4 regions of the Nitrosococcus watsonii C-113 genome follow, and region 3 is predicted to be linked to each of the others. Evidence: predicted binding sites of a transcription regulator. Region 3 holds the regulator's gene; each other region holds the start of a gene.
The links. Region 3 encodes FliA, which starts transcription of late flagellar genes. Its sites were predicted from a motif close to GCTAAAGTTNNNNNNNNNNCNGCCGATA; they were not measured.
Positions count from the first base shown of each region.

Region 1: NWAT_RS14830 (type IV pilus twitching motility protein PilT) is a predicted target of FliA. The motif match lies at 1,269-1,296, and genes of this name have one in related genera.
Region 2: pomA (flagellar motor protein PomA) is a predicted target of FliA. The motif match lies at 3,546-3,573, and genes of this name have one in related genera.
Region 4: NWAT_RS10875 (flagellin) is a predicted target of FliA. The motif match lies at 2,068-2,095, and genes of this name have one in related genera.

Region 1 covers NC_014315.1:3,244,897-3,250,718, forward strand. The annotation lists gene proC (pyrroline-5-carboxylate reductase) at 1-439, opposite strand, end outside; gene NWAT_RS14825 (YggS family pyridoxal phosphate-dependent enzyme) at 536-1,231, opposite strand; gene NWAT_RS14830 (type IV pilus twitching motility protein PilT) at 1,338-2,381, shown strand; gene NWAT_RS14835 (hypothetical protein) at 2,639-2,824, opposite strand; gene NWAT_RS14840 (hypothetical protein) at 2,826-3,080, opposite strand; gene NWAT_RS14845 (hypothetical protein) at 3,090-3,452, opposite strand; gene NWAT_RS14850 (IS630 transposase-related protein) at 3,933-4,226, shown strand; partial or broken gene NWAT_RS14855 (transposase) at 4,407-4,748, shown strand; gene NWAT_RS14860 (hypothetical protein) at 5,305-5,822, shown strand, end outside.
Region 2 covers NC_014315.1:2,472,076-2,477,897, forward strand. The annotation lists gene NWAT_RS11145 (ferredoxin--NADP reductase) at 1-576, shown strand, start outside; gene NWAT_RS11150 (hypothetical protein) at 592-774, opposite strand; gene yqeC (selenium cofactor biosynthesis protein YqeC) at 1,079-1,849, shown strand; gene NWAT_RS11160 (flagellar motor protein MotB) at 1,858-2,700, opposite strand; gene pomA (flagellar motor protein PomA) at 2,710-3,480, opposite strand; gene NWAT_RS11170 (hypothetical protein) at 3,790-4,041, shown strand; gene NWAT_RS11175 (cupin domain-containing protein) at 4,425-4,817, shown strand; gene treS (maltose alpha-D-glucosyltransferase) at 4,858-5,822, opposite strand, start outside.
Region 3 covers NC_014315.1:971,195-977,016, reverse strand. The annotation lists gene NWAT_RS04605 (TerC/Alx family metal homeostasis membrane protein) at 1-353, opposite strand, end outside; gene NWAT_RS04600 (pentapeptide repeat-containing protein) at 970-1,656, opposite strand; gene NWAT_RS04595 (DUF2802 domain-containing protein) at 2,093-2,518, opposite strand; gene NWAT_RS04590 (RNA polymerase sigma factor FliA) at 2,836-3,561, opposite strand; gene NWAT_RS04585 (MinD/ParA family protein) at 3,558-4,481, opposite strand; gene flhF (flagellar biosynthesis protein FlhF) at 4,468-5,649, opposite strand; gene flhA (flagellar biosynthesis protein FlhA) at 5,649-5,822, opposite strand, start outside.
Region 4 covers NC_014315.1:2,409,493-2,415,314, reverse strand. The annotation lists gene flgK (flagellar hook-associated protein FlgK) at 1-690, shown strand, start outside; gene flgL (flagellar hook-associated protein FlgL) at 694-1,896, shown strand; gene NWAT_RS10875 (flagellin) at 2,280-3,737, shown strand; gene NWAT_RS10870 (flagellar protein FlaG) at 3,819-4,217, shown strand; gene fliD (flagellar filament capping protein FliD) at 4,285-5,822, shown strand, end outside.

The DNA of each region.
Region 1 (5,822 bases), 1.1 Mb from region 3:
TTTGCCGTTGATTCGGGCTGGTATGGGGATTGGCAAATAAGGCCGTGGCTCCCGCCTGAACCAATGCCGGAGTGTTAGGCATCGCTCGTACGATAGGCGCTGGACCCCCAAGCCAAGCTTCTACATCCGGAGTTCCGATTCCCGCAGCAATAGTGAGCCAAAGGGGCTGGGAAAGGGTAGCCACATTTTTAAGCTGGGTGACTACGCTTCTTAACTGTTGCGGCTTAACCGCCAACACGATTATAGCTGCATCTTGCGCCACCTGGATATTATCGGGCGCGGTATTAACGCCGAAACGCTCATGAAGGGCGTCTAGCTTACGCCGATCTGGATCGGCGACCCAGATGGCTTGGGCATCACGGCCATCGGCAACTAAGCCGCCTATGAGACTCGCCGCCATATTGCCACCACCAATAAAGGCAAGAGTTTGTTCGCTCATGGCCTCACTTTTTGGCTCCATTTCGAATAGTGAGTTTATCCTATAATATGAATGTAAGGCGAATATTACAACAGAGTTTTGCTAAAATGCGCTAGCTTAACGGTCTTTTCTTGGTCGGGAACCGAATATTGCCGTACCGACCCGCACCAGCGTGGCACCTTCCGCAATTGCAGCTTCTAGATCATCCGTCATGCCCATGGATAAACTGTCTAGTGCGAATCCCTTCTGTCGAAGCTCCTCCCATAACTGGTGCAAGGCCCGAAAAGGTCGACGTTGGGCCTCGAAGTCAGAATTGAGGGCAGGTAAAGTCATCAAGCCCCGCAAGGAAAGCTGGGGCATTTCAGTAACCGCTGCGGCTAATTCAGCAAGTTCCTGAGTAGTAGTGCCAGATTTAGAACTTTCACCACTAATATTCACCTGCAAGCAGACATTTAGGGGCGCTAATTCCGGCGGCCGCTGCTGACTCAGGCGCTGAGCAATTTTTAGACGGGCAACGCTATGAACCCAATCAAAGTGGGTGGCAATATCCCGGGTTTTATTGGATTGAATTGGGCCAATGAAATGCCATTCTAAACCTTCCGTTTCCAATTCTTTAATTTTTGGTAAAGCCTCTTGGAGATAGTTTTCTCCAAAAGCCCGCTGTCCACCGACTACTGCAGCGCGGATTGCGGAAACCGGACAGGTTTTACTAGCTGCTACCAGGGATACACTTCCTTCAGAACGACCAAAGCGCCGTTCAGCCTGGGCGATACGAGTGTAAATTTCTGCTAATTGCAGTGCAATTTGGGCCATATTTTGTACTTGCCGCCTCCTCGCTAAGGTTTAACCATTTTAAGTTTGACTGAGCCCAGCCGATATTTCTAATGAAATTGGCAACTCATCAATATTAAGGAAATCTATGGATATCGCTGAACTGCTTGCCTTTAGTGTCAAGAATTCTGCCTCCGATTTACATATCTCGGCGGGACTCCCACCAATGATCCGGGTAGATGGCGACGTGCGCCGAATTAACTTACCGCCTATGGAACACAAGGATGTCCATGCCATGATCTACGATATCATGAATGACAAGCAGCGTAAGGATTATGAAGAATTTCTTGAGACCGACTTTTCCTTCGAAATCCCTGGATTAGCCCGTTTCCGCGTGAATGCGTTCAATCAGAATCGTGGGGCGGCGGCGGTATTCCGCACCATTCCCTCCCAGGTGCTCACCCTTGAAGAACTTGATACTCCCGCCGTATTTAAGGATATTGCCGATAATCCCCGGGGGGTGGTGCTAGTAACTGGACCTACCGGTTCTGGCAAATCGACCACCTTAGCGGCCATGGTAAATTATAAAAACGAGAATGATTTTGCTCACATTTTAACCATCGAAGATCCCATCGAATTTGTCCACGAGAGTAAAAAAAGCCTAATTAATCAACGGGAGGTCCATCGAGATACCCACGGCTTTAGCGAAGCGCTGCGTTCGGCATTGCGGGAAGACCCTGATATTATTCTGGTAGGTGAATTGCGAGATCTTGAAACTATTCGCCTCGCATTGACGGCGGCAGAGACGGGTCATTTAGTCTTTGGCACCTTGCATACCAGTTCCGCAGCCAAGACTATTGATCGTATTATTGATGTATTCCCCGCTGCGGAGAAAGATATGGTGCGCTCTATGCTCTCCGAATCCCTGCGGGCCGTAATTTCTCAGACTCTCCTTAAAAAATTTGGCGGTGGCCGGGTTGCTGCCCACGAGATCATGATTGGCAATCCGGCTATTCGTAATCTCATCCGTGAAGATAAGATCCCTCAAATGTATTCTGCCATCCAAACGGGCCAAGGGGCAGGTATGCAGACTCTGGATCAGTGCCTGTCAGGCTTACTCCGTCGCAATATCGTCACTAAGCAGGAGGCAGCCAAGAAAGCCGTAAACAAAGAGCTTTTCCAGTCGATGTAAATCCATGCAAGGCTCCGGTAGTTAAACTTGAGAGTCTGGTACCTTAGTACGGTACAAAAACAAAGACTTTCTCTAATTTTTTGTTATAGCGATCTTTTTATCAAAAAGGAGGTCAACCCAAAGTCATATCTGCCGTGTTTGTGAGGCGCCATTGGGCAAAGCTCGGCGCAGCGTATCCAACCCCAACCGGATCACACTCCAAGCGCGGCGCTCAAGCGAGCGACCCGCTCTGGATCGGTGATGTGGTGTCTTCGAGGTTAAAACCCCCGGCGCTTCATTACCGCAAACAGGCACTCTGTTTGCCACCGTTGCCGGTAGTCTTCGAGCGCCTGTTCCGGGGCGTGGGCCGTGATGACGATGACCTGTTCCCCACGGGGTGCGCGCGTACCGACAAGGTACAAAGTATGCCCCCATAGGCGCCGTGGCCAATTGAGCACCATCACCTCACCGCTCTGCACGGGCAAAAAGCCGGGTGAGCGGTAGATGGGCGTTACAAGGGCAGTTAGGGGTCTGGGTATTATTTGGAAGGCGCAAGCGAAACCAAATCCCGCGTTGGATGAGATAGGCTAACCACCGATGACCACGGAACTCCCGCTCGGCCGCCAGACACTCAATGCGCTCCGGCGGAAAGCGGCGTAGAAACCGCTCTAGCAGGGCGATACGCTCCTCGGTGGAGGCGTTACCTCTTCTCCCCAGCACCGGTCCACATCAGCAGCACAGATACCCCCCCTCATAGGCTACCGAGAGGACCAGTACGTTAATCAGCCTGCCTCCCAACTGCCAGAGGGTCCGATCCAGGCACAGCACCCACCGCTCGCCCACATCTAGCCAACTCCTCACCAGCACCGCCACCAGCTCAGTTTCAAAAACATGGTGACGAAAAAAACGCTTCACCCGCTGATAAACCCATTCCCGCTGCACTACCGCATCCAAACCCAACACCAGTTGGGTTAAATTCACCACCCGTACTTGAACCATCGCCACTATCAATTGGGCTAAACAGTCAATACGGGCTTGATGACAGGGCAGACAACGCTTACGTTCAAGCTTCAGTAAGTGAGCAGCCATCATGAGGAGATGAACCTTTACTTGGCGGTAAACCGTTCATCATAACCTTATCGCTCTCTTACTGTATAACTCACTGAAAGTGTTAACTATATCCGCGCTTTGTACCGTACTAAAGTCTGGTACTCACGTTTAGGCCGCCCTGAAGGAAAGAAAGCCCTATACAACGCTTTTGAACATCACGTGGTGTGCGTGGCATTGGAGATTGTATGTAATTACAAGCGCAGGACTTGCAGCGGTAACGCCCCTTTGATCTCACGATACCGTTCCTTACCGCCTCGGCACAAAGGCATGGAGCACAATGCATAGAACGGTATCTCAAATCTATCTATAAGTAGCAATGCCTATCTATGAACTCTGCTGATATAGGCTAAGACCCTTACTCCAGTGACTGTGTTTGAGCAGAAAGCTACCCTTCGTTTCATCCACCTTCAGCTTGTCTCTATAGTGATTTGAGATAAGAATCGATCATGCTATCGTGAACCCATGAGGTATTTCTTAGACTTTCGTAAAAATGTGGTGAGCTTTATCGAAGAGGGCGGAAGCCGGAGAGAAGCCGGGCGCCTATTCAAAATATCCCGTAACACACTATATCGCTGGTGGACGAGTGAAGGTTTATGCCCTAAGCGGCATGGGCCTCGTTATCGAAAGCTGGATAAGGCGGCATTAAAGGGCCATGTTCAGGATTATCCTGATGCTAAACTTTCAGAGCGCGGCGCTCACTTTGGCGTTCATACCCGTGCAATTGGGTCCAGTCTGCGCCAGAAAAAAAGCGCGTAGATATGCCGAAAACTGCCCTATGCAAAGGGCGAATTATCTTGCCCGATGGCGCTTCAAAAGTCACGGTCAGGAGAACAGTGTTTATTGTGATGAAAGCGGCTTTGAAAAACACAGCTATCGCCCGCATGGAGGGCACCAGGGGGCCAAAAAATTTAGGGAGATGTAGCGGGAAACAACCGCAAGGAGGTGAACTTCATCATCGCCCAGCGCAGAGAACAAGGGCTGGCACCGGTTATATTCAAAGGCTCTTGCAACACAGCTTGGGTTAATATGTGGCTAAAGGATTTTTTGCTTAAAGAATTAACAAAACCAAGCGTTATTGTGATGGATAATGCCCGCTTTCACAAAAAATCTGATATCAAAGCCATTTTTGAGAAAGCCGGGCATACCTCACTTCCACTCCCAACCTACTCACCCGATGTCAACCCCATTGAACCATCCTTTGCTCTACTCAAAAAACAAAGGCAGTTCTCAGGAGAAAATATCGAAAAACTCATGATGTCACAAAGTTATTTAGTATAACTATAGCATTCTCCTCGCCTCCTCTTCAGTTCTTCTCCTAGGGGCCAAACCCCGTATAATCTTCTATTAACTGCCAAACTGGGGTCAAGCTATTGATTATTGGTTGAATAAACTGCGGTAAACTTAACATATGATTAAAGAGAGGGATAACTTGCGAAAAAGCAGTAATATTTCTCCTACTCCTGCATCTTCTAAAGAGGTAATGTGGTACCCAAAAAAGATCTGACTTATTATTACGGATTATTTCCTTAAGTGAGATTTCTACATTCTTACTGAGGAATACCTAAAAACCCTAGAGCTTTACCAGATACGGGGTTTATTAAGGGAGGACACCATAGAGGGTGAAATAGCGCATCAAGGAGGCAACGCTACAACGAGGGTCAGTTATCAAGGGCAAATGGAATGTAAGTGATAAGCATATGCTGATTTGGACCGGAAGAGCATATTAACTTGCAGCCGTATCGTAATGATGAGATAGCTATGATCTGACCCAAAAATGATCAACCTGCTCTCCTGCTCCGGAGGGGGCGGGCAGACCAGAAAGGCAGGAGTAAAAATGAAGACAGTAATGAAGCAATTATTACAGAGTACCCCTTTTCTTATGGCGACTATCTTTTTCTGCATACCGTATGCGTGGGCGCAGGAGGAAAATCCGGTGCAGGAACCTATGCTTGGCATACCATGCGTGACAAAAGCTAAAGGGTATGTAGTACATTTTACCGCTTATCAACGAGCAGAAAAGGGGGGAAAAGAGGAGGAGGGGAAAAAAAAGCTAGAGTTTGAACGTTTTTGCCATAATTTACCTATCACTGGTACTACGCTGATTACCATTGATCTCGTAGATCACTATACCAGGAGTCGCCCGGTAGCACTCCGGATTGTAGAAACAGCGTCAGGCGAAGAGCAAGGTACGGTAACAGAAACACGCACGTTAGTAGAGCTCCCTGAGAAAAACTACCGTGCTGGCTTGCTGGAAACACAGGTGGATTTTAACAAACGAGGCGTATATGCCGCTGTCCTAACGATAGGGGGGGAAGAGATCAGTATCCCTATCCGGGTAGGGATAAAAGAAGA
Region 2 (5,822 bases), 1.5 Mb from region 3:
ACGCCCCAAGAAGCCCGTTTGGAATTTTATTCCATTACGGTTCCAAATGGCCCCCTATCAAACCGTCTCGCTCAATTAGAGCCGGACGATACCGTTTGGGTCTTTCGTAAAGCCGCTGGGTTTCTGACGCTTTCCCAAATCCAGACCGCCAATAATCTCTGGATGCTATCAACGGGAACGGCGATTGGACCCTTTCTATCCATTCTCAAAACCCAGGAGCCCTGGCAACGCTTTTCTCGGATTATTTTAGTCCATTCCGTACGCACGGCTGAGGAACTCGTCTATCAGGATCTTATTCAGAACCTTCACGACCAGCATCCCCAGCAATTTACCATGATCCCCCTCGTCAGCCGGGAAGATCATAAAGGCGCTATCCGTGGGCGTATTACCGCAGCTATTGCTGATGGCCGTATGGCAGAGCGCACAGGACTCACTATTGAGGCAAAGTCATCCCAGGTGATGATCTGCGGCAATCCAGATATGGTCCGGGATGCCACAGCCTTACTCAAAGAGCGGGGCCTTAAGGAGAATCGCCGACGGGACCCTGGGCAAATCTCTGTAGAAAGGTATTGGTAGCCTTCTGGATGGCTCTTAAGCAATCGCGAGCAGCAGTATCACAAATAGCACAACGAAGGCAAGAGGAAGCAAAAATCCTCGCCAATCCTTCTCCTCTGCCTGCTTTCCGTATTGTAAGGCGGCCCTAATCCCTGGCCGAAACCACAAAATGACCAAGATCGCTATTACGCCAACCAAAACCATTTCCCAGGTACTCATCTCTCCCATCACCTTCTTCCTCCACAATAAGGCTTATTACTCTCCTGCTTACAACCGCACAAATAAACTCGGTCCCTGTATGAGAACCATCGCCAAAGGATGGAGCGTTTGATTGGCCACCAATATACACCCCTAAGATCATCTACTATGAGAATTCTCCTAGGCTCCTCCAGCAGCATGAAGTTTAAGTCCTACACCTTATTCGACTCATATAAAGAACTCAATATGCTAAATTCATAGCAGCGACGAGTAAAATCTAAAACTATTCCCCCCTACTGACGGTGAAAGCCGCAGTCATAAAAGCATGATAACCAGCGAATCTAACTCATTGTTAAATGCCCTAGATATTGAGCGCGGCATCGTTTGTTTAACGGGCGCGGGAGGCAAACGAACTATTCTCTATCGCTTAGCGACGCTCCATCCAGGCCGGGTAGGAATTACTTCCACCACCCCTATCCCACCCTTCCCAGACAAAATTTCTGCCTATCAGGTCATTACCGAAGAAAAACTACTGTTTACCTTGGTAAGTACGGCAGCCACGACCCACCGGCTGATTGCTTATACTCAACCCTCTGTGAAAAAGGGATACTTAGCCGGTATCTCTCCCTCTCTAGTAGCAATGATCCATCGTCAGGCAGGTTTTGATATCAGTTTAGTGAATGCTGATACAGCGCAGGGCCGTTGGATTAAAGTTCCAAATATGGAAAAAAGGGCGATCCCGGAACAAGCAACCCATGTAATTCCTGTGCTTTCCGCACTTGCCCTTGGCCAACCTTTGTCTGAAAATATCGCCTGTCAAGCGGAAAGAATTCAAACTATTATCAGAATTAAAGTGGGCGAAATCCTAAAACCCGTCCATCTGGCAAGACTCTTAGCCAGCTCCGCAGAGAAACTAAAAAGGGGAAGAAAAATTAAAATTATTCCCCTCATCAATATGATCGATGATCCAATAAGGGAAACACAAGGGACGGCAGCGGCGAAGTTGGCCCTAAGCCTCACAGATCATTTTGACCGAATAGTACTTACCCGTATGAATTGCCCTAACCCCTTAATAAGAGTGGTACACCGGCACTAAACGATAGCTTAACTATCAAAATCCCGTATTGAGCGCCATGCGCCATCCTGCTCTTCGCCTGGAAGAACGGTAATTTCTATCCGCCGGTTACGAGCCCGGTTAGCTGCATTCTCATTAGGCGCAAGCGGCTGGGTATCGGCATAACCCTCAAGCACAAATCGTCCAGGAGAGATTTCATGGGTAGCCAAGAGATAGTGAACCACAGAAACGGCCCGGGCGGTAGATAATTCCCAATTAGAGCGAAAGCGGGAAGTCTGAATAGGCCTATCATCCGTATGCCCCGCCACGATAAGTTTACCCTCTATTTTTTTTAGAATAGCGCGAATCTTATCTAAAGCTGGTTTAAACTCCCGACTAAAAATGGCGCTCCCGGAAGGGAAAGAACCCTTTTCTTGAATACGAATAATGATTCGATCCTTGATGGTTTCTATAGTAATCAAACCCTCATCAATTTCATGCTGGAGCTTATCCTGAAGCTCAGCCACCTCTGCTTCCGTATCCTGGATAGGCGCATCAGAGAAATCCAGCGTTTGTTTGGTTTCATCAATGGTATCCTGGCGAATCTCATTCCAGGGAGTGGGGCGGGGACGGCCAGGGCTAAATTCCTGGGCGATAATACTCGTACCCTTAGGAGGCTCTTTGACTTTAATCTCCCGCTGCACCCCAAAGGCGAACTTCATGGAACCGGCAACCTGTTTGTATTTGAGTACATCCATCTCTGAAAAGGATAAAAGCAGCACAAAGAAGCTCATTAATAGCGACATCAAATCGGCTAGGGTAATGACCCATGCCGGCGCGCCCGTCCTCTCCTCCCGCGGTTCGTCCTCGGCAGTAGCCCAGTCCTGCTCCATCGTTGTCGGCTACCTTCCCTTTTCTCCATAACCGTTATTACGTCTAGAGCCGGGCATAAAAGTCAGCAGTAATTCTTCCAATACCCGCGGATTATGGCCTTGCTGGATAGAAAGTATACTCTCAATAATGATGGAGCGATTAAGCCGTTCTTCATTGCTCCGCAGAGCAAGTTTATCAGCAAAGGGGAGAGCCACCATATTGGCAATCATTGCCCCATAAAGGGTGGTCAGCAGTGCAACCGCCATAGCCGGACCAATTTTTTTTGGATCATCCATGGAAGAGAGCATTTGCACTAAGCCAATCAATGTACCAATCATTCCCATGGCCGGCGCCACATCGCCAATAGCCTTAAAAATTTTCTGCCCCAGTTCATGGCGGCTTAGAGTCTGCCGCAGATCAGTCATCAACACCCGGCGCACCATCTCGGGATCATGGCCATCGACCAGCAAGGTTACACCCTTTTTCATAAATTCATTTTTAATCTCCCAGCCCTCTAAAGCCAGCAGCCCCTCCTTCCTGGCGGTACCGGCCATCTCCACTGCCTGCTTAATAATTCCTTCCGGCTTCTCGGTTTTATACATAAACGCCTTCATGGCAATCTTAAAAGATCCCAGAAACTGGCTGAGGGAGAATTTCATAAGCACCACGGCGGTGGTACCCCCTAATACAATTAAAAGGGAGGGCGGATTGAAAAAAACCAGAACGCTGGAGCCCAGTAAAATAGCCCCCCCCACAACCCCAAAGCTGCCAATTAAGCCAAGCAAGGTAGCTAAATCCACGCCGATATCTCTCCATTATTATTAAACGAGTAGAGCGAGAAAATGCCCGCATAACCCAAGAGAAGTATCGACCAAGATCGTAAAATTCTTAACCTAACTCAATAACAACTAGCTCTTTGTAGTTAAGAGAAAAAGTTTACTAAAATCCAACGCAGCACTAATATAGCCATCTTATTCAATCCCCACACCGATCTTCATTAGTTGCATAAGCAGGAAAAATAGATTACTAATAATTATCTAAACTATAGAAGAATCGCTTAGAATATAAAGATAACGATTTAAGTAAACCCAAAAAACCAGGAGATTTCCATGAGTATTGACGAATACTTGAAAAGCACCCCTAAATTAGCGCAGCTCTGTAGCCAGAATGGGTGGATAGATAATGAAACTCTGCACTACGAGCTCATGGAACAAGCTGACGATCACGCCATCGTTAATGTGACTTTTGACGAAGTCGTTATGGAGGGTTCTGGCTGTGTCGCCGGTCGAGTTCCCTGTTATGGGAAAATACGGTTAGTACTTAACCCTAGCGGTCAAATAGAAAATAGCGAATTCGTATAGCAAATTAATAGTTAGTGGTAGTCATCATAGGTTTTGACTACCACTGCCCTTCTTACGTAGATAAATCTGCCGTAATCATAATTCAATCCGAAGCCAGAGCAATTCAAGCAATCTCGCTAGCTACTATAATATGAATGAGCGAGCCAAACCGGCGCAGTGATGAGATTGCCGTCTACATGAGCTTGCTCCCAACTCCTAGTTTAAGCAACCACCCTCCTGCAAGAGCTATACTGAGCCTGTCCTAGGATAGGCCCGCAGATTTTTCCTTTAAGCACTCCAGCAGCCACCCAAAGCTATGTTCCATGGTAGATCAAGGTAAGAAGTTTATTGGCGTTTATCTCAGTTTTATACTAGACTTTAACAACCTTTTAAGGAGGGAGTTAATGGCGCCCATGCAAATTCGATTCTTCTTTTGCTCTACTGCCGCAATTTTTCTGCTTTCCAGTGTCTGCTCGCTTGCTATTGCTACCCAGGATCAGGAAAAACCTTCTCTCGCTTCCTTGTTGGAAGAAACGGTAACGTTTCCAACAAAAGAGGTCAAAGTCATCGTTCACCGTACCCAGTTTCCGGCTAGCTTCAAGACTCCGGAGCATACCCATAAGGGCCCGGGACCACGTTATGTCATCAAGGGCACGGTAAAAATCACAGAGGGAGGAAAAACCCATACCTATCAAGCAGGCCAGGCGTTCTGGGAGTCCGGGCACCCGATGACCCTTGAAAATATTGGCGCGGAAGAGGCTGAAGTGGTTGGCTTTGAACTCATTCCCATTGAATAAATAAGCCCTTAAAGCTAAGGACAAGTCTGGGAAACAGCTACTACCCCTGCTTGTCCTCCTCCAAAAACGCAAGCAACCCCTTAAGGGGTACATCTACCCATGATGGCCGATTGTCGAGTTCGTAGCGGAGTTCATACAGCCCTTTTTCCAAAGTAAATAGCGCGATCAAGTCGCGAACCTTTTTCGAATCTACAGGATAAGAAGGGCAATTCCTCACCCCCTCCTGGTAGCCGGTCAGGAAATACTCTCTTACCTGCTGCTCCCAAGCATGCAACAGTGGCATAAGTAAATCCTGATCTTCAGGACGTTCCGCGGTGCAATGGCGCAGAGCCACGGCAGCAGCATAGCTAAATGATCGCAACATACCCGCCACATCCCGCAGCGGCAAATGTTTGTTTCGGCGCTCACTTAAGGGGCGGGCAGGCTCGCCTTCGAAATCAACAATGACCAAGTCATCCTCTGCTATTAATATTTGTCCTAGATGATAATCACCATGGTAGCGAGTCTTGACAGCCTGCAATGTGGAAGGAATTAAACAAAGTCGTTGCCGCAAGGTTTCGCCGGATCTCAAAAACCATTCTACATCGTTGCGCAATGCTTCGGTAAAAGTGCTTTTCCGCTGTGCTAGCTTCTTCAAAGTGCACTCGATATCCGCTTCCAAGCGTTTTCTCCAGGCTATCAAATCAGCACGAACAATAGGTTCCGGATCAAAGGCCGAATTTCCCGTTTCCTTGGCTAGCGCCTGGTGCAATTCTCCCGTGCGCCGGCCTAAAAGGGTCACTCTTCTTAGATAATCTTCATGAGTCTCATCCAATTCAGCGGCAACTTCTTCGAGTTCTTCGAGCGGTTTTGCGAGGTAATTTTCCAGAAAACGCTCTAAATAAGCCACAGTATAAACCCAAGCATCTCCCTGGTTGGGAATATAACCTTGCAGGAGACCCAGGGTTACTGCTTTTCCCTTGGGGCTTATATGCTCTAAGGTACCTGCTAGAGGAGCAATATGAG
Region 3 (5,822 bases):
AGCATACGTTGTTGCTCCACTACGGGAATTTTCAAATATGAAAATATCATGGCGATGACAAAAATATTATCTACCGACAAGGATTTTTCCATCAGGAAGCCCGTCAAGAATTGGATTGCGGCTTCCCGTCCGCTAACATTGTGGGAGGCCAGATCACTCCATCCAAGCCAGTTATTCTCATACAGAAAATATACAAATACATTAAAACAAAGCGCCAATGCCACCCAGGTAACTGTCCACACCAGGGATTCTTTGACGCAAACTATGCGTGCCCCGCGATTTAGAACAACAAGATCTAAGGCCAATAACCCAATAATAAGCGCGACAACGCCGATCCAAATGGAGACTGTCATTACTGATTATCCCCCATAGTCGGCTAAACGCAGAAAAACTTTCATAACTAAAAGCCGCACGAAACCACTCCCTTAAGATCAAGAGAAGAAAGAATAACGCTCATTGGTGTCTTCCATGGAAGGTGAACTCTCCCCTAGCAACGATGCGAAGCGAAAGGACGCAGGTCGCGCGAGGGCCAAATTCCTCGCGTTCTGCCATGAAATCCCGCTATCATTTTCTCGCTCTCGGAGCCCAGCCCAGGGTGGGGAACACCTGAAGTGAAAGCACGTGGAGCGCCCAAGAACCCAAGATCCAGATGATGCCTTCGTCGAAGACTGCCGAGAAACGCGAAGTCTCCAGGCGGATGACGTCTTGTAGGCACAAAATTGAAATCAGTCATGGCGGAACTCCAAGTATAGTGTATCGCCATAAACAAGACATAGCGGACGGAAGGAAAGGGTGCCTAGGAAAAACGTGGTTACTAGATGATCCGTATTAACGGGAGATATTTAATCAGTGAGAACGGCAATAGCACTAATATGAATCTCTCTCAATACAAGTTAGAATAAAGTGAAGGGACTCTTAAATTTCCTTTGGGGCAGAGACTGGGGGGCGGCATTTACTTTATATAGGGTTTTATCGGCAAAATCCGACAGAGCCAGGCGTACACTCACGTTGATCAGGCCATACAGCATGATCTAACTTTGCCCCTCGTAAGGAAGCTCCCTCTAAATTAGCCCCTAGCAAATTAGCATAGGAAAGATCGGCATAATCTAATTTGGCATAGCCCAGATTAGCATCTTGCAAATTAGCACTTCGCAGCACAGCATTAGAAAGGTCAGCATAGGCCAGGTTTGCGGAAGCCATATTAGCATAGGTCAAAGTAGCTGAAGCTAGAGAAATTCGACGCAAATCAGCACCTGTAAATGATGAGTTGTGAAGATTGGCTTCGCTCAGATTAGCCGCTACCAAATCTTTCCCTGGAAGAAGGCAGTTACTCCAATTGACACCTGGACGTGGGAGCACATCACAGCCCTTCTCCGCTCTAATAGGCGATAAAGAAATTATTCCTCCCAGGAAAACAGCGATCACCAAGACAACTACCCCAATGAAACGGTATTTAACATGGCTAATCTGATACGCTTCTAATTGAGTTCTGAGCTGGGTTCGTGCTATGCGGTATCGAATGGTTTCAGGAAGCTCAGGAGAGCGCCGATCTTTCTTCCCGCGCTGCTCAAAGCGAGAACGCCGCTTCTTAAATTTACGGCGATCATACCCCGAGCGACGGTCATCCCAGAGGTACCCCGCTTCATCTTGTTTCACTAAGCCCGGAAAAAACCCAGTCTTACTTTTATCATGTTTTGCTTTCACCGAACATTAGACATAGTAGCTAAAGATTAGTTTTTAATATAAAAAGTTACCCGGTTTACCCGACTTGGAGTTGCGAGAAGGGCAGTAAAAGAAAGTCGCTGCTCAGGTAGCGCGTGATCAGGGTATTCTGGTGATGGATAATGTATGTAAGCTTGGATAAGCTCTAGGCGAAAAAAATAAAATTGACCTGCCGCTGCTGATCAGGCAACTACTGCCTGATAATGATCGGAGGGGTTAATCCTATCCGCTCACCCTGCTATGGAGTGAGGACGAACGACAAAGCCGGTAATGGGTTGACCCAAAACGACTATTTCTAGGCAAGAATCAACACCGCTCTTACTGCTTCCTTAATGATAACCATTACAAATATGTATTTACACGCATTATATTACAAAGAAGAAATTTTTGCTTTAGTCTGTTCCGATACAGTATTTGACTCCGAGCTTGCATTATGTAATAAATACACTAACTCTGCTTCATTTTGAGATAATCCACAGCGGGCAACTAATTGGTCAATATCGGCACCGCTGCGCACCATCTTTATTGCTTGACTATAGGCGCGTGCTTCAGGCGTATGTAAATTAATTTGATCTTGCCATTCAGCAAGCTTTTTTACCCGCAGCTCCAATCGCACGACTTGCTTTCCCAACTCGTCCCCAGCAGTGCAAAAAACCTCGAAATCCCGCTGTAATTGCTGAAGATGGGTAGTCTGTTCCTCCAGTTCCCGGCCAGTCCGGTGCAAAATAAAGTTCAAATAAAGCACTAAGATAAGCAATATTCCCGTCACGGACAAAAGCAACCAATCTAATTCCATCACTACCTCAACTCTGACATACTCGGATTAAGTATGATTTTGAAATTTTTCATATCTGTCTTTTTACCAAGCATGGAGGGTGGCACGCTCTCCACTGTTGATCTGAACCCAATTCCGAGGGGAACCCCTACCTCCAATGTGCGCCGGCTAAAAGATTGCCCCACTATGTCACATACAGGCCGGTCCCGACGCCTTCCCTCCCCCGATGATGTCCCGCGTGATGGCTTCAATGTCCGCTTACTCGTGACAGGCCCCTCAAATGTGCATAGAACTCCCGCACACTAACAATATCCAGGGAAAATAGAGCGATCAGCAGCTTAATTCAGCCACCCACTTAGGCGAGATCGCAGGCGCAAAACGGCTTGACTGTGAATTTGGCTAACTCGTGACTCGCTCACCCCTAGTACCTCGCCAATTTCCCGGAGATTGAGATCCTCAACATAATAGAGCGACATCACTAATCGCTCCCGCTCCGGCAACCCCTCAATAGCCTCAACTAATGCCCCACGGAAGTTTTGATCCTGCAATCCCTCGTAGGGACCCTTTAAGGGAGCGCTTAGAGGCTCCGCCTCCTCACCTTCGTTGAATTCGTCCAGGCTAAATACCCGATAACCGCCTGCATCTTGCAATAGTCGATGATATTCATTAAGTGGCAACCCCAGCTCTTCAACGACCTCATAATCCCGCGCGTCCCGACCTTCACGGTTTTCAACTTCCCGCATGACCTCGGCAACCTGTCTCGCCTTACGATGGACCGAGCGGGGCGCCCAATCATTACGGCGGATCTCATCCAGGATGGCACCCCGAATACGGATTCCCGCATACGTCTCAAAACTTGCCCCTTGGGAAGCATTGTAATTGCGAACGGCCTCTAACAAGCCAATCATACCCGCCTGAATAAGGTCATCCAATTGCACACTAGGCGGCAGCCTAGTTAACAAATGATAAGCAATACGCTTAACCAACGGTGCATACTGAGTAACCAACTCATCATCTCTCATCTTCTCTTGCGTACGAGTAGCGTAAGCAACAACCCCATTCATGATAATTCCCCTTTACTATAAGAATCTCCGGCATAAGCTTTAGCCGGCCCATCCACGGCATACAGACTAGATTGCACTAGGCGCTCTACAAAAAATTCTAGATGTCCTCCAGGTTCTCTCCGCATTGGCCAACGAATCGTCTTCTGGGCTAAATGCATGAAAGCTACTGCCGATTTGCTTCTGGGATAACTACTCACCACCGCGCTTTGTTTTTTCACCGCTTTACGAAGGCAATCGTCATAAGGTATTACTCCCGAAAACTCCAATGTCACATCCAAAAACTGGTTAGTGACTTTGACAAGCTTGTCATACAATTCCCTACCCTCCTGAATACTGCGAGCCATATTGGCAAGAATATGAAACCGATACAGTCGATGATCCCTGCTCAATATCTTGATTAAGGCATAAGCATCGGTAATAGAAGCGGGCTCGTCACAAACGACCATCAACACCTCTTGAGCCGCCCGAGAAAAACTAATCACACTGTCAGAAATGCCAGCGGCAGTATCGATTAGCAAGACGTCCAGAGCCATACCGAGTTTACTGAAAGCATGGACGAGACCCGCGTGTTCCGCCGGACTAAGACACACCATAGCCCGTGCGCCTGAAACCGCCGGCACAACCTTTATTCCCGCCGGCCCAAGGAGAATAATGTCCTCTAACGAACATTCCCCATTAACCACATGGGCCAAGTTATAAGCAGGTTGTAACCCTAATAACACATCGATATTCGCTAGCCCTAAATCAGCGTCTAGCAACATCACTTTTCGGCCTTGATTAGCCAGGGCTACTGCTAGATTGACTGAAACATTGGTTTTACCAACGCCCCCTTTACCGCCGGTAATCGCCACTACCCGAACGGGATGAGCCATCTGCCGCAAGCCGCTGGCCTGATCAATTCGTGCTTCAGACATGAGCATAAGCGCCAGCCCTGCTAGAAGTTTGAGCCAAAACCTTATCTGCTAATCCCTTCTCCTTCTCATGAGCATATTCGCTGAGTAAATGAACAACATTTTGGGCGCAAGCTGGAGCAAAATCCTCCGGCACCCGCTGTCCATTGCAGACATAGGCTAAAGGTAAATGATGACGAATAGCAGTGGACACCATTCCGCCGAGGCTGGCTGCCTCATCAAGTTTGGTAAGAATACAGCCAGCAAGATCTATCCGATTGAATTTCCGTACTACTTCATCTAGCACCGAGAATTGGGTAGCGGCGGAGAGCACTAGGTAGTTCCTGATTGCTAGGGTACCGCCCGCAAGCATGGAAAATTGCTCGGTAAGGTGCATATCCCGCTGGCTCATACCTGCCGTGTCAATAAGCACTAATCGCCGATCCGCCAAATATTCCAAGGTTTCCTGTAATGTCTGCCGGTCATGGGCCACCTTGACTGGAATACCTAGAATGCGGCCATAGGTATGCAACTGCTCCTGGGCGCCGATGCGGAAACAATCAGTAGTCACCAGAGCAACACTATGGAGGCCATGGCAAAGGGCAAAGCGCGCCGCGAGCTTGGCCACGCTGGTAGTTTTTCCCACACCCGTCGGACCCACAAGGGCGATGATGCCGCCATCGGACAAAATATCATCGTTAGCAATAGGAATGAGGTCAGTCAATCCCTTCAATGCCTGCTGCCAAATTTGATGGGGAGCACCTTCATTATTCACCTGAGCAACCAATTGTTGGCAAAGATCGGAAGCTAGATCCAAGTTCATTAATCGACGGAGCAGTTGCGCCTTAGAAGGATTGCGGCGTCCCATTTCACCCCATGCGAGATCCGATAACTGTGTTTCTACTAGATTGCGTAAATTTTTCATCTCTTGGCGCATCTCGAGGAGAATTGGCTCCTGAGACCCGCCGTTCTGGGCTGCAAAAGAGGTTCTTTTTTCTGGCAGAGGCTCCGCCCCATCGTGGCGCTGAGCATCCAGAGCTTGCTTGGGCGCAGTGTCTTCATAATCCGTGGCAGCAACAATCTCCACACCCTCTCCAACCGGGCGATTGGATAAGATGACGGCATCTGCTCCCATCGCCTCCCGTACCTGCCGGATAGCTTGACGCACATCCGGAGCCGTAAACCGCCTGATTTTCATTAATTGCCCACACTGGCGACGATACGCACCTGTTTATCTTCCGGTATCTCGTTATAGGACAACACTTTAAGCTCAGGGATAGCGTGCCGGACAAAGCGTGCGAGCCAGGGCCTTAATACGCCCTGAACTAATAAAATAGCCGGCTTTCCAGCCGCCTCTTGTCGCTGGGCGCT
Region 4 (5,822 bases), 1.4 Mb from region 3:
CCTACCCGGACGGCGGCGCAACAGTTTGGGATGGCGCTTACCGATTCTGCCCGCATCGCTGCTGCCGGACCTATCCGCACCGAGGCGAATCTTGGCAACGGGGGTACGGGGCAAATTTCAGCTGCCGCGGTAACCAATACTACCGGTCTTCCCTTGCCGCCTAATGGAGAGGTGACCTTGACCTATGACGCTGCGGCGCGGCAGTTTAATGTAAGCGGCGGTCCAGGAGGGACCCTGGATTTTGATCCGGCTACCGAAAGTAATGGTAAGGAATTTGATCTCCCCAGCGTGGGGGGGTTGAATTTTATAATTTCCGGGGTTCCCGCGGATGGGGATACCTTTATGCTCCAGAATAATACGGGGGGCGTTGGGGATAACCGTAACGCCCTCAGTCTTGCTGGATTACAAACCAAGCCTATCTTTCAGGATGGGACTATGTCTTATCAGGAGCAGTATGGCCGCTTGGTAGCGGAGGTGGGAGCTCGTACCCGCCAGGCGGAAGCCAATCAGGATACCCATAAAACCTTACTTGATCAGGCTGTTGCAGAGAAAGAAGGGGTATCGGGAGTGAATCTGGAGGAAGAAGCGGCAAATTTAATCCGCTTCCAGCAGGCTTTCCAAGCCGCCGCCCGGGTGATTTCCACTGCCGATACCATGTTTCAGACTTTGTTAGGCGCGGTAGGTCGATAATTTATGCGTATCTCCACTTCTTTATTTCAGCAACAAAGCATCGAGGGGATGCTTCGCCAGCAAACCCAGGTGAGCAAAACCCAGCGGCAAATAGCCAGTGGCGAGCGTATGCAAACGCCGGCCGATGATCCTGTTGCGGCTGCTCGCTTGCTGGAAGTCCGCGAAGCTTCCGGGAGAACCGCCCAGTTTCAAACAAACGCTGACCTGGCGACAGCCCGTTTGTCCCAAGAGGAAAACGCCCTGGCGGGAGTGAATAATGTATTGCAGGGCGTGCGGGAGTTGGCGGTGCAGGCCAATAATGGCGCTCAAAACAATGAGAATCGGGCCATCATTGCCCAGGAGGTCCGGCAGCGCCTTAACGAACTGGTAGGGCTGGCGAATAGCCAGGACGCCAGTGGCGAATATCTTTTTGCCGGCGCTAAGGGTCGCACCCAGCCTTTTATTCAAGCAGGGGGGGGCGTTTCTTATCAAGGGGATCAGGCCCAGCGTCTAATCTCCATTGGTCCCTCAGCGCAGGTCGCGGATAGCCATTCTGGCTCCGAGGTATTTTTAGCCATCCGCGAGGGTAATGGCGTTTTTGCCACCGAGGCTAATCCCGTAAATAGGGGTTCAGGGGTAATTGCGCCCGGTTCGGCCAACGGAGCCTTCATTCCCGGCAACTATACCTTGCAATTTTCCCAGGCGACGCCTGATGATCCCCTTACCTACCAGGTATTGGACTCCCAGCATACCGTTGTGGCTAATGGTGACTTCGCCAGTGGGGAGGAGATTGCTTTTGGCGGCGCTCAGGCAAGCATCACCGGGGTTCCCGCGGATGGAGACAGCTTTACCCTTCGAGCAAGTGCTCACCGGGATATGTTCACTATTGCCCAGCATTTTATTGAAGCTCTGGAGCGGCCAATCAACGATACCACCAGCCAGGCCCGCTTCCATAATGATATGAACAAGACTCTCACTGATCTGGACCAAGCCATGGGCAAGGTTTTGGAAGTCCGGGCAGAGACGGGCGCCCGCCTTAATGCCGTCGATAGGGAACGCCAAGTAAATGAGGAGACCAGCTTGCAATTGGCCAGGGAACAATCCTCGCTTAATGATCTGGATTTGGCTGAAGCCATTGGACGTTTAAATCAGCAGCTAACAGGACTTGAGGCCGCCCAGCGGACTTATGCCCGTTTGCAGGGATTATCTTTGTTTAATTTTCTGTAGCCTCTTCGTGCGCGGGGTCCGCGCTACTTGATACCTTGTAGGGGCAGTTGAGTAGCGCGAAATTAGCCCTATTCTTCTCAAATTAATACTGCGCTTTCTATCAGAATTGTGGAACCGTCGACAGATTCACTCTCAAGCCTCGTTACCAGCGGCAAATCCTTGCCGGTATCTACTAAAGTTCCCTCCCTTTTTGCCGATTCTTTTCTGTGAAAGCGATAAACACCTTGACACGGGACAAAGGTTAGGTTGGGGTGAATTCCCTAGCTCATGCCACAAGTCCCAAATCGTTAATGTCTAGGCCTGGAGCGTGACTATCGCGCTTATTCGCTGGAAACAAACCTTGCCGGGAATAGCCCCGGACAAAATACGAAGGGAAAGCCATTATGCCTCAGACTATCAATACCAATATTGCATCACTCAATGCTCAGCGGAACCTGAATAGTTCCCAAAACGCGCTGCAAACCTCGATGGAGCGGTTGTCCAGCGGTTTGCGGATTAACAATGCCAAGGATGACGCCGCCGGGCTGGCGATTACGGAGCGGATGACCTCCCAGATTCGCGGTCTCGCTCAGGCGGGTCGCAATGCCAATGACGCTATCTCCGTGACCCAAACCGCCGAGGGAGGATTGAAGGAGAGCAGCAATATCCTGCAGCGGATGCGAGAGCTTGCTGTCCAGTCTGCTAACGATACTAACAGCGACGCGGATCGGGCTAATCTACAAAAAGAAGTATCGCAACTGCAGAAGGAACTTAACCGGCTTGCGGATTCTACTACCTTTAACGGCAAAAACCTATTGGATGGTTCCTTTACGGGGCAAAAATTCCAAATTGGCGCCAATGCTAACGAAAGCATCGGTTTTTCCATTAATAGCGCCCGCGCCACAACGCTTGGGGAGCAGTTAGGAAAGGGCATTGCCAATGCGGGCACAGGTCTAGCCGTGGCAACGGATACCACCGGGGGTAATACCGTGGCTGCCCAGAACATCACCGTCAATGGTTCCACGGGTTCTAAGTCAGTAGCTCTTACAGGCAACGAGAGTGCTAAGGCAATAGCTGATCTAGTTAATGGACAATCCGGTGCCACTGGCGTGACGGCCTCCGCCCAGACTTCAGTTAAGTTGGACAACGTGGCGGATGATGGTACGGTTTCTTTTACCCTCCAATCCAGCGGCGGTTCGGCTGCGCAGATTTCCGCGGGGGTTACCACCACGGATGTGACCAATTTGGCTGACGCCATCAATGCTCAAAGCGCCGAGACCGGTGTAACCGCCACGCTCAGCGAAAACCGGGACTCCATTACCTTGGAAAATGCCCAGGGTGAGGATATTCTTATCTCAGAGGCGAATAATACAGGGGCCTCGGGGAATGCCTTTAACGTAGGGGGGGTGACTGTAGAAGATACGGGAGGAGACGACAGTATTGTGGTAGGCGGTCAAGTAAGCTTCCAGTCGGATAAAAGCTTCACCGTGACCAGTGATGATGGCACCAATACGGTGGTAGGCGCAGGCGGTGTGACTTCTGCCTTGTCTTCGGTAGCCCAGATTGATCTTTCCACCCAAGACGGTTCCAACAGTGCTCTGTCCGTTATCGACAAAGCCCTGGGTTCAATTGCTACCCAGCGGGCGGACTTGGGTGCCCTGCAAAATCGTTTTGAGTCTACTATTTCTAATTTAGAGAATGTTTCCGAGAATACTTCTGCTGCCCGTTCTCGTATCCAGGATGCGGATTTTGCCGCCGAGACGGCCGAGATGACGCGCAATAAGATTCTCCAGCAGGCCGGTACCGCCATGCTGGCCCAGGCCAATGCCCAGCCTCAAGGGGTCTTGAGCTTATTGCGGTAACCGCAAGGAGATGGTGCTCCGTTCGGGACTGAAAATCCTGAACGGAGACTCCCTTAGTACACTAACCAAGGAGACTGATTGATGATTCACCCTCCTTCCCCAGATTTCATACCTGCTCCATTTTCGGAGCGGCCTTCCTCTGCGGCCGAAATCAAGGTGCATCCGGTAAGCAAGCTTCAATCGTCGGCCACAGACTCTCCCCAGCCTAAGACAGAAGAGCGGAAAAACCGGGAAGAAGGGTCGCGGCAATTGGAGGAAGCCGTGCAAAGTATTAATGAACTGATGGAAGATGTGAGGCGGGAATTACATTTTAGTATTGACGAAGCCACGGGCCAGACGGTGATCAAGGTGATGGATAGGGAAAACGGGGAAATGATTCGGCAGATCCCTTCGGAAGAAGTCATGGTGCTGGCGCGGCGCATAGCGGAAGAGGGGAAAGAAGGCATTACCGATGGCACGCTCATGCAAGCTTTGGCTTGATGGATGTTGAATTTCCAAGGGTCTTGATCTTAATGATAGTGCTTTCCAGGAGACAGGGGGAAGAGGGATGATTACTTCAACGGGAATTGGTTCCGGGCTAGATGTGGAAAGCCTGGTAAATCAATTGGTAGCGGCGGAAGGCCAACCCCAGCAACTGCGTCTCAACCGCCAGGAAGCGAAACTGCAAGCGACTCTTTCCGCCATGGGCACATTAAAGAGTGAGCTGGCGGGCTTCAAGGATGCGGTTGCAAAGCTTGATTCGCCTTCGGCTTTTCAGGCCATCAAGGCCAGCGTTGGTAATACGGACTTATTGACTGTTTCGGCAGCGGCGAAAGCGGCTATTGGCACCTATAGTGTCGAAGTTCAGCAATTAGCCCAGGCACAAAAACTCGCTTCCAAAGCCTTCGCCGACCCTAGCGCTACCCTGGGGACGGGAACCCTGAGTTTTCGTTTTGGCAGCTATGACAATGATGCCAATACTTTTACCGGGAATCCCGAGACTCCCCCTAAATTGGTGACCATTGATGCCGCCCATAACAGCTTAAGCGGTATCCGAGACGCGGTTAATGAGGCCGATATTGGGGTCCAGGCTAATATTATCAATGATGGAACCGGAGATCGCCTGGTTTTTACCGCTCAAACCATGGGCCTTGCTAATAGTTTGGAAATTACCGTTAGCGATGAGGATGGTAATAACCTGGATGATGGCGGGTTGTCTCAATTGGCTTATGATCCGACCGGGACAGATCCAGGGAACGGGAAAAATTTAATGGAGACAGTAGCCGCTCAAGATGCCCGCCTGGTGGTTGATGGCTTGACCGTTACTCGTCCCCAAAACACGATTACCGGGATGATTGAGGGGGTAACTTTAGAACTCAACAGCGCTGAACTTGATTCCCCCACAACACTCACGGTGGAAGCTGATGGGCAGGTAGCCAGTCAATCGGTGAATGGCTTTATAGAGTCTTTTAATAGTTTAGCGAAAACCTTAAATTCTCTTTCTTCCTATAATCCGGAAACTCGAGAAAAGGGTCCTCTGCTTGGAGATGCGAGTTTGCGCGGCATAGAAAACCGCCTCCGGCGGGCTGCTAGCGATATCGTTACGGGTTTGTCTGGCCCTTATCAAACCTTAGCCGATATCGGTATTACCACCCAGCGGGATGGCACCCTGAAATTGGATGAAAGCAAGCTGCAGCAGGTAGTTGAAGCTGATCCCGAGGCGGTTGCCCGTTTGTTTACGGGAGGTGGCAAGAGTTCGGATCCGTCGGTGCGGTTTGTAGAAGCCGCCGATGGAGCCCAGGCTGGAGAATTTGCGGTCAATGTTACCCAGTTGGCAACCCAGGGAGAATATACAGGAAATGCCATTAGCAGCAATTTTCCCTTTCCTTGGAGCGGCTCTGCCATCACTATTGATGCCGATAATGACGAATTTACCCTCAAAGTAGATGGAGGAGAAGCCACGACGATTTCTCTGACCCAAAAAACCTACGATGATGGCACGGCGCTTGCCGCGGAAATTCAGAGTCAGATTAATGGTAATCCTAGCCTGAGTGAGGCAGGAAGCCAGGTAACTGTTGAATTCATAAATGATCGCTTTGAAATTCG